Desulfopila inferna: one gene and its partner. The protein of the gene in region 2 interacts with the protein of the main gene of each other region in a pairwise test. Links are inferred from orthologs where the notes say so. Each region holds a gene or a part of one and is shown on either strand. Other genes may lie near its edges.

Region 1 (6,875 bases), on a different replicon or contig from region 2:
CTTCGTCTTCTAGTTCCTCGGCAATTTTCTGCATTGCTTCCATGCCGATGGATTGTGAGTAGACAATCTCGCGGCCACGGAATCGCATGGTAATCTTAACCTTATTTTTTTGTGCCAGGAACTTTCTGATATTTTTGATCTTGAAGTTAAGATCGTGTTCCTCTGTTTTGGGCCGAAACTTGATTTCCTTGGTTTCAACCGTCGTCTGCTTTTTCTTGGCTTCCTGCTGTTTTTTCTTTTGTTCGTAGCGGAACTTATCATAGTTCATGATCCGGCATACCGGAGGACTGGCGTTTGCAGACACCTCTACCAGATCAAGTCCCTCATCATAAGCTTTCTCCAGTGCATCTTTGGAGGTGAAGATTCCGAGCTGTTCGCCGTCCGCGCCTATAAGTCGCACTCTTTCGTGGCGAATTTTATCATTGATAACAGCTTTATCATCCCTCTGGACCGGAGCTTGTTTGCTTCGTCTGTTAATATCTATACCTCCTCTCTACGAACTTAATGAATAGTGTGCCAATGTAGTTGCGAATCCTCAGATACCGCGACCTTCCCGGCACTCCTCTATAATCTTTTCAATAAAATCAGTCGCCGGCATGGCAGGCAGGTTTTTACCGTCGCGCAGACGAACAGTGACAGTGCCGTCGTTTTTTTCCGCATCGCCGATAATGAGCATATAGGGAACCTTGGCAACCTGTGCTTCTCTGATTTTATAGTTCAATTTCTCGTTACGCAAATCTTTTTCGACGCGCAGGCCTGCTTTCCGCATTTGCTCGAAGACATCTTCGCAGTAGTCGATCTGCTCATCGGTGATATTCATGATGCGTGCCTGCACCGGTGCGAACCACAATGGAAAGACCCCGGCATAGTGCTCGATAAGCACACCGATGAATCTCTCAAGGGATCCCATCAGTGCTCTGTGGATCATGATGGGTTGATGTTCGGCATTATTCGAGCCGATGTAGCTTACCTCGAATCTGTCGGGCAGGTTGAAGTCCACTTGAATGGTGGAGCACTGCCAGGATCTGCCCAGCTGATCCTTGATTTTGATATCGATTTTGGGACCGTAGAATACACCTTCGCCCGGATCAAGGGCATAAGCGAGTCCCTTCTTTTCCAGAGCCTGTTTCAGCGCTTCCGTAGCTTTATCCCAGTTGTCGTCGCTGCCGACATATTTTTCCGGTCTGGTGGAAAGATAAATGTCATATTCGCTGAAGCCGAAGGTTTTGAGAATATGCAGGTTGAGGTTGAGTATATTGAAAATCTCCTCTTCCAGCTGATCCGGCCTGCAGAAAATATGGGCATCGTCCTGAGTGAAGCCGCGCACCCGGAGAAGACCGTGAAGGGCTCCGGCCCGCTCATAGCGGTAGACGGTGCCGAGCTCGGCCCAGCGCAGGGGGAACTCACGATAACTCCGCTTCCGTGAATTGTACACGCCTATATGGAATGGGCAATTCATCGGCTTAAGCTGGTACTGCACGTCGTCAATGGCCATGGGAGAATACATGTTCTCGCCGTAGAAATCGAGATGTCCCGAGGTTTTCCATAGATCCTGACGGGCTATATGCGGAGTGTAGAGCAGTTCATAGCCATGCCGGTAGTGCTCGTCTTTCCAGTAATCCTCAATCAAGCGGCGCAGTTGCGAACCTTTGGGCTGCCAGAGGATGAGTCCCGGACCGATCTGATCCTGGATGGTGAAAAGTTCCAGCTCCTTGCCCAGCTTACGGTGGTCTCGTTTCTTGGCCTCTTCGAGGGCATTGAGATATTTTTTCAGCGCCTTTTTGTCATAGAAGGCGGTGCCGTAGATCCTCTGCAGTACATCTTTTTTTTCGTCTCCCCTCCAGTAGGCGCCTGCAACCCTGAGGAGCTTAAACGCCTGAATGGGAGTGGTGTCGGGAAGATGTGGACCGCGGCACAGATCAGTAAAGTCGTCGAGCTGATAGGTGGAAATTTGCTCGCCGCGCAGATCTTCGATTATTTCGAGCTTATATTTTTCGTCTTCCCGGGCAAACTTATCCCTGGCTTCTTCAAAGGGCACAAGCTTACGCACAAATTCCGCTCTGCCCTGGATGATCTCGGACATTCGTTGTTCAATCGCCTCAAAATCATCGGGGCTGAATGGCTCTTTGCGCTGGAAGTCGTAATAGAAGCCGTTTTCGATGGCCGGGCCAATGGCAACCTTGACATCATCGCCGAATATATCGCGAACGGCCTTGGCCATGACATGAGCAGTGCTGTGACGCAGAACTTCCAATCCTTCTGCGGATTCTTTAGTAATGGGCGTAATTACACTATCTTTCTGCAGGGGAGTTTGAAGATCAACGACATTGCCTTCAATAGAAACGGCGACTACCTGCTTCCTCTGTTTATTGGACATCAGCTGACCAAGCACATCCTTGACAGGGGTAGCCTCAGGTACCTTCAGTTCTTCTCCATCGTGTAGTGATACGGTAATTTCAGCCATTTTTAAATTGTACTTCCACATAAAAACAAAGGCCAAAGTGTTGATTCCCGTTGACGAAAATCATTCCTTCAGCCTTCTATTTGGTAGGCGCGGGCGGGATTGAACCGCCGACATCCACCACGTCAAGGTGGCGCTCTCCCACTGAGCTACGCGCCTGCGAGCCTGATATTTCAATATGCCGCGCAGGTGACATATTGATGTGTAAACCTGATTCAATTACCAACATTTGCAGAAGGTGTCAAGCAAAATCCAAAATATATTACCAGAATAATACCACAATACTTGGCGCTTTTTTCACTCCTCCTAGAAGGCGGCAAGTCTGCCCTCTATTGCCCGGGAAAGGGTGTGGCTGTCAGCATATTTTATGTCCATACCCATGGGGATGCCATAAGCCAGACGGGTGACCTTGACATCAAGATCGTGCAGCTTGTCGATCAGATAGGAAGCGGTTGCTTCTCCTGGAACGGTTGAGCTTGTGGCGATGAGCACCTCCTTGACCACCCCGTTTCGGGAGCGGGCGATCAGCTCCCGTGTTTTTATCTCGTCGGGTCCGATGCCGTCTATGGGCGAGAGAACGCCGTGCAGGATATGATAGTGTCCGCGAAAAATCCCGGTTTTCTCAATGGCCATGAGATCACCCGCCTGTTCCACCACACAGACAAGTTCCGCGGTTCTGCGCGCATCTCCGCAGATGACGCAAGGGTCATTTTCGGAAAAGGCGAAACAGCTGGAACACAGCTGGATCGAGCCGTGCAGGGCGGCAAGGGCGGAAGACAGCTCGCCGGCCTCTGCCGGTGAACGCCTGAGAACATGCATAGCCAGCCTGGTTGCTGTTTTTTTGCCGATGCCGGGGAGTGTGGAAAATCCCTGGATGAGCCTATCGAGGGCCGGGGGAACGATTTGCATAATATCCTAAAACATATTGGAGAGACCGGGAAGGTTGAGGCCGCCGGTGAGCTGCTTCATCTCTTCCTTGCCGAGCTCTTTGGCCTTGCGCAAACCATCGTTGGTGGCGGCGACAATAAGATCCTGGAGCATCTCTTTTTCTTCGGCAGAGAGAATGGCGTCCTCAATGGTCATGGAAAGAACCTCGCCCTTGCCATTGACGATCACATTGACCATGCCGCCGCCGGCGCTGCCGGTGATGGTTTTAGAGGCGAGCTGTTCCTGAATCTCCGCCATTTTGGCCTGCATCTGCTGAGCCTGCTGCATAATGCTTTGTAAGTCCATAATATTTTCACTCACATTTGTTGTTATCTGCTTCGTGGGCCTATTCGAATATCCCCTATCTGGCCGTTGAAAATCTCTACCGCCATCTGCACCAGCGGGTCATGGGTAAGCTGCTGTCGTTTTCTGTGCGGACTCTCCGAATCATCGTCATCCTTGCCGTTGCTCAAGTCCGGGAGTATAAACCGTACAGTGAGGTCTTTTTGGAAAAAATCAAGGACGAATTCGGTAAGCAGCTTACGGTTATTCTTATTTCTGAGTAATGTGCAGATGGCCGGATCGTTGTAGTGCAGGTGCAGTTCGCCTTCTACTTCTTTGGCGGAAGCGGCGCGCTGGAGGTCCTGGGCCATCCACACCTTGCGCTCCTTGACATAAGCGGTGAATTCCATCCAGTCCTTGCGGACATCACGGATGTGCGGGTGTGGTTCCGGTACTGCGGGAGTCTCTTCGGTTTGCACTGGTTGTTCCTGCGGCGGCAGCGCTTTGGGCGGCTCGGTGTCAGGAGTCCTTACGGATGATTCTTGTGGTGGGGCAGAACAATCCGGTTCTTCGGGGAGCGGCGGCTCCTCATCCGATAGCGGAGGCACTTCATGCCACGGCGGCTGAAGTTCAGGCTGTGCTGGAGTTAACGGCGTATCCCGTTCGGGTTCAGTTTTTTTTTTGCCGGGATCCGTGCTGTCGGCAACCTCACGCTCTGCCGGAAGTGTGGCCATGAGGTTCTCGATCTTGCTCAAAAGTGCGGTAACGGGGATGACATTGCCGGCTTCGATAATTTTAAGAAAAGCTGTTTCCAGGGCAAGCCGGGGCTGGGTGGTGAAGCGCAGCTCCTCTGTTGCCTTCATGAGCAGGTCAAGTTTGAAATGGATGGTTTCGAAGGAATACTCGGCTGCGATTTTGCCGAAGTCGGTGATTTCAGCTTCCGGCAGGTCTATAAGTTCTCCGCAGTTCCCCAGCTTGACCAGAAGCACAGTCCTGAAACATTCGAGCAGGTCCGAAGTGAATCGTTTTATGTCGATGCCGTAGTCGAAGGCGCCTTCCAGTGCTTTCAGCGCGGTTACCCGGTCTTCGGCGAGAAGAGCCCTGGTGATGGTCATCAGGGTATTCCTGTCGATCAGACCGAGTACCTCAATGACATCTTCATGGCTGATGGTATTATCGCCGAAGGAGAACATCTGGTCCAGCAGGCTCAGGCCGTCTCTGACCGATCCCTCGGCTTCCCGGACGATGAGGGCCAGCGCGGCCGGGTCCAGGGATACCTTTTCCGAATTTGCGATTTTTTGAAAATGAGTCGTCAGGTCAGTTGTGCTGACTCTCTTGAGTTCGTAGCGCTGGCACCTGGAAAGGATGGTAATGGGGATTTTGTGCAGTTCGGTGGTGGCGAACATGAAATAGACATGCGCCGGCGGCTCTTCCAGTGTCTTTAGAAGTGCGTTAAAGGCCTCCGTAGTGAGCATGTGCACTTCATCAATGATGATAATTTTGTATGGCGATGAAGTCGGCAGAAAGCGTATCTTTTCCTTGAGCTCGCGGATTTCCTGAATGCCCCTGTTGGAGGCACCGTCTATTTCGTGTAGATCAAGGGAATGACCGCCTGTGATCTCGGCGCATGACCGGCATTGATTGCACGGTCGGGTTTCCGTGGTACTCTCGCAGTTTATAGCCTTGGCCATAATACGGGCAAGTGTCGTCTTGCCGACGCCCCTGACTCCTGAGAAAAGAATGGCGTGAGCGACGCGTTGTCGCAACAGGCTGTTCTGCAGGGTCTTGACCACCGGAATCTGGCCTACGACGTCGGTGAAGGACTGGGGGCGGTATTTTCGAGCGAGAACCAGGTAAGACATGAGTCACCGTTTCAGGAATTGAGCGTTAGCGATTACCGGAAAATACACGATGAATTGACGGGAGGCAATAAAAAGTGATAGCCGGGCAACCCTGCAGCACACCAAGAGGTTCACTACCGTTGCTTCCTTCCGGACCTGGCGGAGTTCGTGATTCTTCGTTGCACAGGACCCGGCTATCACACCAAATCTTGGCTGGCGTCTGCCCATTCCTGGACAAACACTTTCTGGCGGAGAGGGTGAGATTCGAACTCACGGTACTCTCGTACACACGCGTTCCAGGCGTGCACCTTAAGCCACTCGGTCACCTCTCCGTTTCTCTGTATCAATCAATATAAAATTGTGAGCCTGTATGTAAACCGTGTAATCAAATTATTCAATGAAAAAGTAGTCCATCGGCAAAAATTGTTCACGGACATTTTTTGCGGCGGCCAGCGAAAAAATCTTTCAATAACAAGGCGCATCTCTCTTCCAGAACTCCTCTGCTGATTTTCAGGGTATGGTTGAAGCGGCCGTCGCTGCCCATGGTATAACGTGATGTCAACGCCCCGGTTTTAGGGTCCGCAGCGCCGAAAACAACACGGCGGACGCGGGCGTGAAGAATTGCCCCGGCGCACATGGGGCAGGGTTCCAGGGTGACGTAGAGGGTAGTGTCCGGCAAACGATAGTTGCCAATTCTTGCCGCAGCCTGGCGCAATACGCGAATTTCGGCATGGGCGGTAGGATCATTCGTCGATATCGGCATGTTGCCTGCTTCGGCCAGAAGTAGATCGTCTCTGATAAGCACCGCGCCGACGGGAACCTCGCCGCCTTCTCTGGAAAGTACTGCCTGGTGCAGGGCTAATTCCATCCAGTACTCATCTTTCGTGATATTGTCCATATTATATTCATCAATCGAAAAAAATTGTAGAAAGTTGTGTTACCATTATTTGCATTTATGGCCGTTCTTGCTTATAAGATAAAGAGGCCAATTACAAATTGGAAACATAAATTACCCTGTTGTAATAAAACAATGTATACAATATTGATGTACGAACCGCAAAATGTTGCTCCGATTGATCCAGCTTTATTTGGGCAGTCCGACCTCATCTTTAAATCGGAAGCGAAGGATTTTCAAGTAGAGCTTGACCGGCGCCAGTTCGACCTGATCTTTCTGGAGATCAATTCTCAAAATGGCCACAATATGGAACTCCTCGAATATGCACACCGGAAGAGTCCTTATACTCCTATTATCATCACCAGCAAATCGGAAAGAGCTGACGTTGTCGTACAGGCGATGAATCGGGGAGCTTCCGATTTTTTAGTTCATCCGTTAACGGAAACACGCCTTGCCGTGGCCATGCGGA
Region 2 (6,854 bases):
CTCAAGGGCGTTGGCGGCGATACACTGAAGAAGTGCTATCAGTGCGCTACGTGCTCTGTGGTTTGTCCTCTTTCAGGTGACCAGAAACCTTTTCCGCGCAAAGAAATGATTTGGTCCCAGTGGGGAATGAAGGATGCCCTGCTCACTGATACCGATGTGTTTCTCTGCCATCAATGCGGAGACTGTACAGAGAAATGCCCTCGCGGTGCCAAACCAGCTGAGGTTTTGGGAGCTATCCGGGCATATGCCTACAATTTTTATGCGTGGCCGAGAGGTCTGGCAAACCTGGCTTCCAATGCTAAAGGACTGCCGTTGCTGATCGGTATTCCCTCCGTCATTATTCTCGTTTTATGGTTCATATCCGGTGGTCTTATGGATAACTGGAATGCCAATTTTGAGGCGGGCTATGGATATCAGCGTATGTTTGGTCACTGGGATTTTCACTGGTATGCCAAAAATATCTTTTTTATAGTTCTGTTCTCCGTGCCGGCTGCGGGGCTCGCCATTTTTTCGGCGTACATGGGAATTCGCAATCTGTGGAAGGGAATGGCGTCAAAACATGATCTCAATCCTGATTATAAACCTTCCACCGTTCAGTTTGTTCAACAATTTCTCTGGCCTTCAATCAAGGAGATTCTCAACCATAACCGCTTTGATGAATGTACTGTCAATACCGATAGGAAAAAAGGGCATAAGCCGCTGGTTTTCGCCTTTATTGGTCTTTTTGTCGTTACTCTCTGGTCATTGTTCGCCAATGATATTCTTGGACTGTTCTGGCCCCAGTTTCACGGGCCGATGACATTCTGGAATCCTGTTAAGTTGTTAGGTAATGTTTCCGCTATTGCACTTATCTACGGCATGTATATCCTCTGGACATCCCGGTCCGAAAAAGAGAAGAATGCCGGTATTCAAGGAAATTTCTATGACTGGTTTCTTATCTGGGAAATCATGGCAGTCGGTGTTACCGGCCTGCTTGCCGAGGTTTTCCGTTGGGCCGGACTTGCGACCTTCGGCCATATTATCTATTTCCTTCATCTTGTAACCGTCATGATGCTTTTTCTCTATATGCCGTACACCAAATTTGCTCATATAGTATATAGGACGTTTGCTATGGCCTTCGAGAAATATCGAGAAAGTGCTTTCGCCAAGACCGCAATTGGTTAGCACCTTCGCTATTTTCATCGCAGAATATTAAAAAGAGGATCGGATTTACTTCCGGTCCTTTTTTTTTGCTTTAGTGTACTTATTTGTGTTGGCAGACGGAAATCCGTAAAATCTTTTGGTGTGGTGCATCAATGCCTGAAGGAGAGAACAGCCAATCCTGTGGTTAATGGATTTTTACAAAACACTTAAAAAAATGATTGCTTTCCTGTGTCGGAATAAGTATATTCTATAGTTTTGTAAGCTGGCGTAGCTCAATTGGCAGAGCAGCTGATTTGTAATCAGCAGGTTGCGGGTTCAAGTCCCATCGCCAGCTCCAGAAAAAAAAGCTTTACAAAGTGTTTTTGAGAGATTAAAAAGCAACATCAAATTTTCGATGTTCTGTATGGAGGGGTTCCCGAGCGGTCAAAGGGAACAGACTGTAAATCTGTCGGCCAAGCCTTCGGAGGTTCGAATCCTCCCCCCTCCACCATCTCTCTTCTTCATTTGGAAAATATTTTAAAGCGGGAATAGCTCAATTGGTAGAGCATCAGCCTTCCAAGCTGAGGGTTGCGAGTTCGAGTCTCGTTTCCCGCTCCATTTTTTTTTCGCATGAACAATGGCGCCCACGTAGCTCAGTTGGTAGAGCGCATCCTTGGTAAGGATGAGGTCACCGGTTCAAATCCGGTCGTGGGCTCCACAGGCGGATACACAACCTGAATCAATTATTAATGGCCTGAGGAGACAAGAAAATGTCAAAGCAAAAATTTGAAAGGACCAAACCGCATGTTAATGTAGGAACCGTCGGTCATATCGATCATGGAAAAACTACTTTGACGGCAGCTATCACTCGGGTGTTGTCTTTAAAAGGTCAGGCTGAATTCACCGATTTCAGCGAGATCGATAAGGCACCGGAAGAGAAAGAACGTGGGATCACCATCGCCACAGCGCACGTCGAGTACGAAACAGCGAAGCGTCATTATGCTCACGTCGACTGTCCCGGCCATGCCGACTATATCAAAAACATGATCACCGGTGCGGCACAGATGGACGGCGCGATTCTGGTGGTTGCCGCAACCGACGGTGCCATGCCGCAGACCCGGGAGCATATCCTTCTTGCCCGTCAGGTAGGTGTTCCTGCAATCGTTGTCTTTCTTAACAAGTGTGACATGGTTGACGATGAAGAACTCATCGAGCTTGTCGAAATGGAACTGCGCGAACTGCTCGATGCCTATGAATTCCCGGGCGACGACATTCCCATCATTCAGGGCTCAGCGCTGAAGGCGCTGGAGAATCCTGACGATGAAGCCGCTGCGAAATGTATCTGGGATCTCATGGACGCTGTTGATAATTATATCCCCGAGCCTGAGCGTGATATCGCCAAGCCTTTCCTGATGCCTGTTGAAGACGTTTTCTCTATTTCCGGTCGTGGTACGGTTGCCACCGGTCGTATTGAACGCGGTGTGATCAAGGTTGGTGAAGAGGTAGAGATTGTTGGTGTTCGCAAGACCCAGAAAACCGTATGTACCGGCGTTGAGATGTTCAGAAAACTTCTTGATGAAGGCCAGGCCGGAGATAATATCGGCGCACTGCTTCGCGGTGTCAAGCGTGATGAGATCGAGCGCGGTCAGGTATTGGCCAAGCCGGGTTCCATTACCCCGCACACCAAGTTTAAAGCGGAGTGCTACATCCTCGGTAAAGAGGAGGGCGGTCGTCACACCCCGTTTTTCAATGGCTATCGTCCGCAGTTTTATTTCAGGACTACAGATGTTACCGGAATAGTCACCCTTCCCGACGGAGTGGAAATGGTAATGCCTGGTGACAATGTCTCGGTGACTGCGGAATTGATTACTCCCATCGCCATGGATGCAGGTCTTCGTTTCGCCATCCGTGAGGGTGGGCGTACCGTAGGTGCCGGCGTTATCAGTGAAATCGTAGAGTAAAGGTAGTCGGCAGGTATTACAATACCCAGCTCCCTTGTCACAAACAATGGAGCCGGGTTCTTTTTTTATAGGGATGGGATCGTAATGAGAGACATTATTACTCTTGCATGTGGCACATGTAAACGTCGTAATTACACAACCACAAAAAACAAGAGAAACACTCCTAATAAGCTGGAGTTCAGCAAGTATTGTCCGTTTTGCAGGGTTCATACCCCGCATAAAGAGACAAAATAGGAACTTGCAGGCCAGTAACTCTAATTGGTAGAGTGCCGGACTCCAAATCCGGATGTTGGGGGTTCGAGTCCCTCCTGGCCTGCCACTGTTGACTTACATCAGAGTAGTTTCGCTTTTTCGGAATGAATTTCAAGAAACTGCTAACTACAAGGAATGGCAACGAGTATGGCACAAAAAGAAAAATCGAAAAAGAATGCTGTTGAAAAAACAGAGAAAAAGTCTCCATACTCACCAGCTCAAATCAAAAAGTTCATCAAAGAGGTTCAGGTAGAATTCACCAAGATCGTTTGGCCTGACAAGAAAGTCACAATGGGGCTGACAGGGATTGTTATCGTGCTTACTGTGGTGGTTGCCATCTATCTGGGGTCCGTTGATCTGCTTCTTGGTAAACTTGTCTCTTATCTCCTCCGCAGTTAACGAGAGAGAAAGGCAGGATTAGTATTGGTAAGCAACCTCCTTGTTGCATAAATAAAACTCAGGCTGGGTAGACATTACGATGGCAAGACAATGGTACATACTTCAGGTTCACTCTGGCTTTGAAGAAAGGGTAAAGGCTACTCTCGAGGAAAGGATCAGAAAAGACGGACTGGAGGAATATTTTGGTGAGATTTTAGTTCCGACCGAGCAAGTCGTTGAAATGATAAAAGGCGCCAGAAAAACATCTTCACGCCGGTTCTTTCCCGGCTATATGCTTGTTAGTATGGATTTAAACGATACTACCTGGCATACCATTCATGAGAATATGCCCCGTGTTGTCGGATTTGTAGGTGGCGACAAAGATCCTATCCCTCTTTCTGATGAAGATGCTGGAAAAATAATCGGGCGCATACGTGATGGATCCGAGCGACCACGGCCTAAGGTCATTTTTGATATAGGCGAAGTTGTTCGAGTCATCGATGGTCCTTTTGCTAATTTCCAGGGTGTAGTCGACGAGGTTTTTCCGGAAAAGGGCCGAGTCAGGGTTATGGTTTCAATCTTTGGCAGAGAGACCCCGGTGGAGCTGGAATTTGTGCAGGTTTCAAATACCTAAATTCGTCATGTGACGAAATAGCATAGGTTGTGAATGTATCTGTTGGGGAAGTCTGCCTATCAGAACATTTTTGTTTTTAACAAGTTGATAGTTGGAGTGAACAATGGCCAAAAAAGTAATGGCATACATTAAATTGCAGATTCCTGCGGGCAAAGCCAACCCGTCGCCTCCCGTTGGCCCGGCTCTCGGCCAGCACGGTGTGAATATCATGGAATTTTGCAAGGCATTTAATGCAAAAACCCAATCAATGGGTGACACCATTGTGCCAGTCGTTATCACCGTGTATCAGGATAGATCTTTCAGTTACATAACCAAGACGCCGCCGGCGTCCGTGCTTTTGCTGAAGGCTGTAAACCTTAAAAAAGGTTCCGGAAATCCTAAGCTGGAACGTGTCGCGGAGATTAAGCGGGATAAAATCCGCGAGATTGCCGAGATAAAGATGCCTGACCTGAACGCTTATGATGTCGCGAGTGCAATGAAGATCATCGAGGGCACTGCAAGAAGCGCCGGAATTACCGTGATTGACTAAATTTTAAAATTATTTACTACTCGAAAGGACCTGATCCTTTTCTATAGTAGGAGGCTGATATGCCGAAGCGCGGAAAAAATTATAGAAAGATACTTGAAACAGTTGATAAAACAAAACTATATACTTTGAATGAGGGCATTGAATACGCTCTCAAAGCATCATATGCCAAATTTGATGAGACCTTTGATATTGCCGTCAAGCTTGGTGTTGACCCCCGTCATGCTGATCAGATGATTCGCTCCTCTGTCGTCTTGCCACATGGCACCGGCAAAGAGACTCGGGTTCTTGTTTTCGCCAAAGGTGAAAAAGAGACAGAGGCAAAAGAAGCCGGCGCTGACTATGTCGGTTCTGATGATCTTGTTGAAAAAATTCAGGGAGGCTGGCTGGAGTTCGATAAAACGGTAGCCACCCCCGATATGATGGGAACAGTAGGAAAAATCGGACGGATACTTGGACCACGTAACCTGATGCCCAATGCCAAGCTTGGGACCGTAACTTTCGATATTGCCAATGTGGTTGCAGAAATTAAATCCGGAAAAGTTGATTTTCGCGTGGACAAGGCAGGCATAGTCCATGCAGGAGTGGGGAAAGTGTCCTTTGGCAAAGAAAAGATTCTTGAAAATATACTCGCCTTTATCGGCAAGTTGATTCAGCTTAAACCCAGCTCCAGTAAAGGAATTTATTTACGAAGTATTGCCGTATCTACGACCATGAGCCCCGGCTTCAAGGTCGAGCCGGTCGATGTAAGGGCATTGCTGAAATAAATGTGTATTTGAGGTTCTGCACCATGATTGATGGTGTAGTGTATAGTCGAAGACAGCAGGCACTGAAGAGTTTAATCGGTTCTTTACCACCTGCCGAGACGGTTTGCAGCCTCTGAAAATATGTAAACCAACAATCTTGCTGTAACTGCTGTATCTAACGACATAAACTTAAAGTAGGAGGAGTGCTTTGAATCGTGAAGAGAAAGCGGCAATTATCTCTGAACTGAATGAATCCTTCAGTAAATCTAAATTTTCTGTGGTAGCGGACTATCGCGGCCTCACTGTCACTCAGTTGCAGAAAATTCGGATAGAGCTGAAAAAAGTAGACTCAGAGATTCGCGTCGCCAAAAACACTCTCCTGAGAAGAGCGGTTACAGAGACAGAGAGTAACGTTCTCAGTGATGATTTCACGGGAACTACAGCCGTAGTAATGGCGTATGATGATCCTGTCGGACCTGCAAAAGCGTTGGCAAAATTTGCAGAAGACCATGATAAATTTGTTATCAGGTCAGCCGTTCTTGAGGGGAAAAAGTTAGGTCCGGAAGAGTTTGTTGCTCTATCCAAGCTGCCGACTAAGGATGTATTGCTGAGTCAGCTGCTTTCCGTGCTTAATGGCGTGCCTACCGGTCTGGTTCAGGTTCTCTCCGGAGTTCCCAGAACATTTGTATATGGACTACAGGCTCTCAAGGAAAAGAAAGAACAGGTTGAGCATTAATACCAACCGGTACCAGACAAATTTATCTAACGAAGAGGTATGAACAATGGCTGTAACAAAAGAAGATGTAATTGAATTTATTGCTAATATGTCAGTACTTGAGCTCTCCGAACTTATCAAGGAGTTTGAGGAGAAGTTTGGTGTTTCCGCAGCTGCCCCCGTTGCCGTAGCCGCTGCAGGTGCAGGTCCGGCGGTAGCTGAAGTCGAAGAGAAGACTGAATTTGACGTCATTCTCGCGGGTGCCGGCGACCAGAAAATCAAGGTCATTAAAGAGGTTCGTGCTATCACAAGCCTCGGGCTCAAAGAAGCAAAAGCTCTTGTTGAGGATGCACCCCAGCCCATCAAGGAAGGCGTTACCAAAGAAGAGGCTGAGGAAATCAAAGGCAAGATCGAAGCAGTTGGTGGAGTTATCGAGATCAAATAATTCCCACGCATTAAGGATATTCCGCCAAGGGATATCCGTCTGTTTTTAGCAACACGCTACGGGCATCGCCACGTA

The links.
Region 1: the proteins of rplA (region 2) and thrS interact in binary tests that used the Escherichia coli proteins (3 or more experiments, as listed by UniProt). The link is inferred for Desulfopila inferna from one-to-one orthologs.

The regions. Positions count from the first base shown.
Region 1 is NZ_JAFFQE010000007.1:242,587-249,461, forward strand. Bases 1-2,903 are described here. They hold thrS (threonine--tRNA ligase), read right to left. Parts: upstream 2,465-2,903; coding sequence 536-2,464; downstream 1-535. Other genes in these bases: infC (translation initiation factor IF-3), read right to left, coding at 1-478; recR (recombination mediator RecR), read right to left, coding at 2,768-2,903. In the rest of the region: more of recR, read right to left, coding at 2,904-3,370; JWG88_RS17190 (YbaB/EbfC family nucleoid-associated protein), read right to left, coding at 3,377-3,694; dnaX (DNA polymerase III subunit gamma/tau), read right to left, coding at 3,718-5,532; tRNA adenosine(34) deaminase TadA, read right to left, coding at 5,939-6,409; JWG88_RS17215 (sigma-54-dependent transcriptional regulator), read left to right, coding at 6,542-6,875. UniProt on the Escherichia coli protein: Catalyzes the attachment of threonine to tRNA(Thr) in a two-step reaction: L-threonine is first activated by ATP to form Thr-AMP and then transferred to the acceptor end of tRNA(Thr). The rate-limiting step is amino acid activation in the presence of tRNA.
Region 2 is NZ_JAFFQE010000005.1:286,116-292,969, reverse strand. The notes cover bases 3,906-6,787. They hold rplA (50S ribosomal protein L1), read left to right. Parts: upstream 3,906-4,935; coding sequence 4,936-5,640; downstream 5,641-6,787. Other genes in these bases: rplL (50S ribosomal protein L7/L12), read left to right, coding at 6,402-6,779; rplJ (50S ribosomal protein L10), read left to right, coding at 5,828-6,355; rplK (50S ribosomal protein L11), read left to right, coding at 4,451-4,876; nusG (transcription termination/antitermination protein NusG), read left to right, coding at 3,906-4,347. In the rest of the region: quinone-interacting membrane-bound oxidoreductase complex subunit QmoC, read left to right, coding at 1-1,164; tuf (elongation factor Tu), read left to right, coding at 1,893-3,083; rpmG (50S ribosomal protein L33), read left to right, coding at 3,168-3,317; preprotein translocase subunit SecE, read left to right, coding at 3,483-3,734; more of nusG, read left to right, coding at 3,814-3,905. UniProt on the Escherichia coli protein: One of the primary rRNA binding proteins, it binds very close to the 3'-end of the 23S rRNA. Forms part of the L1 stalk. It is often not seen in high-resolution crystal structures, but can be seen in cryo_EM and 3D reconstruction models.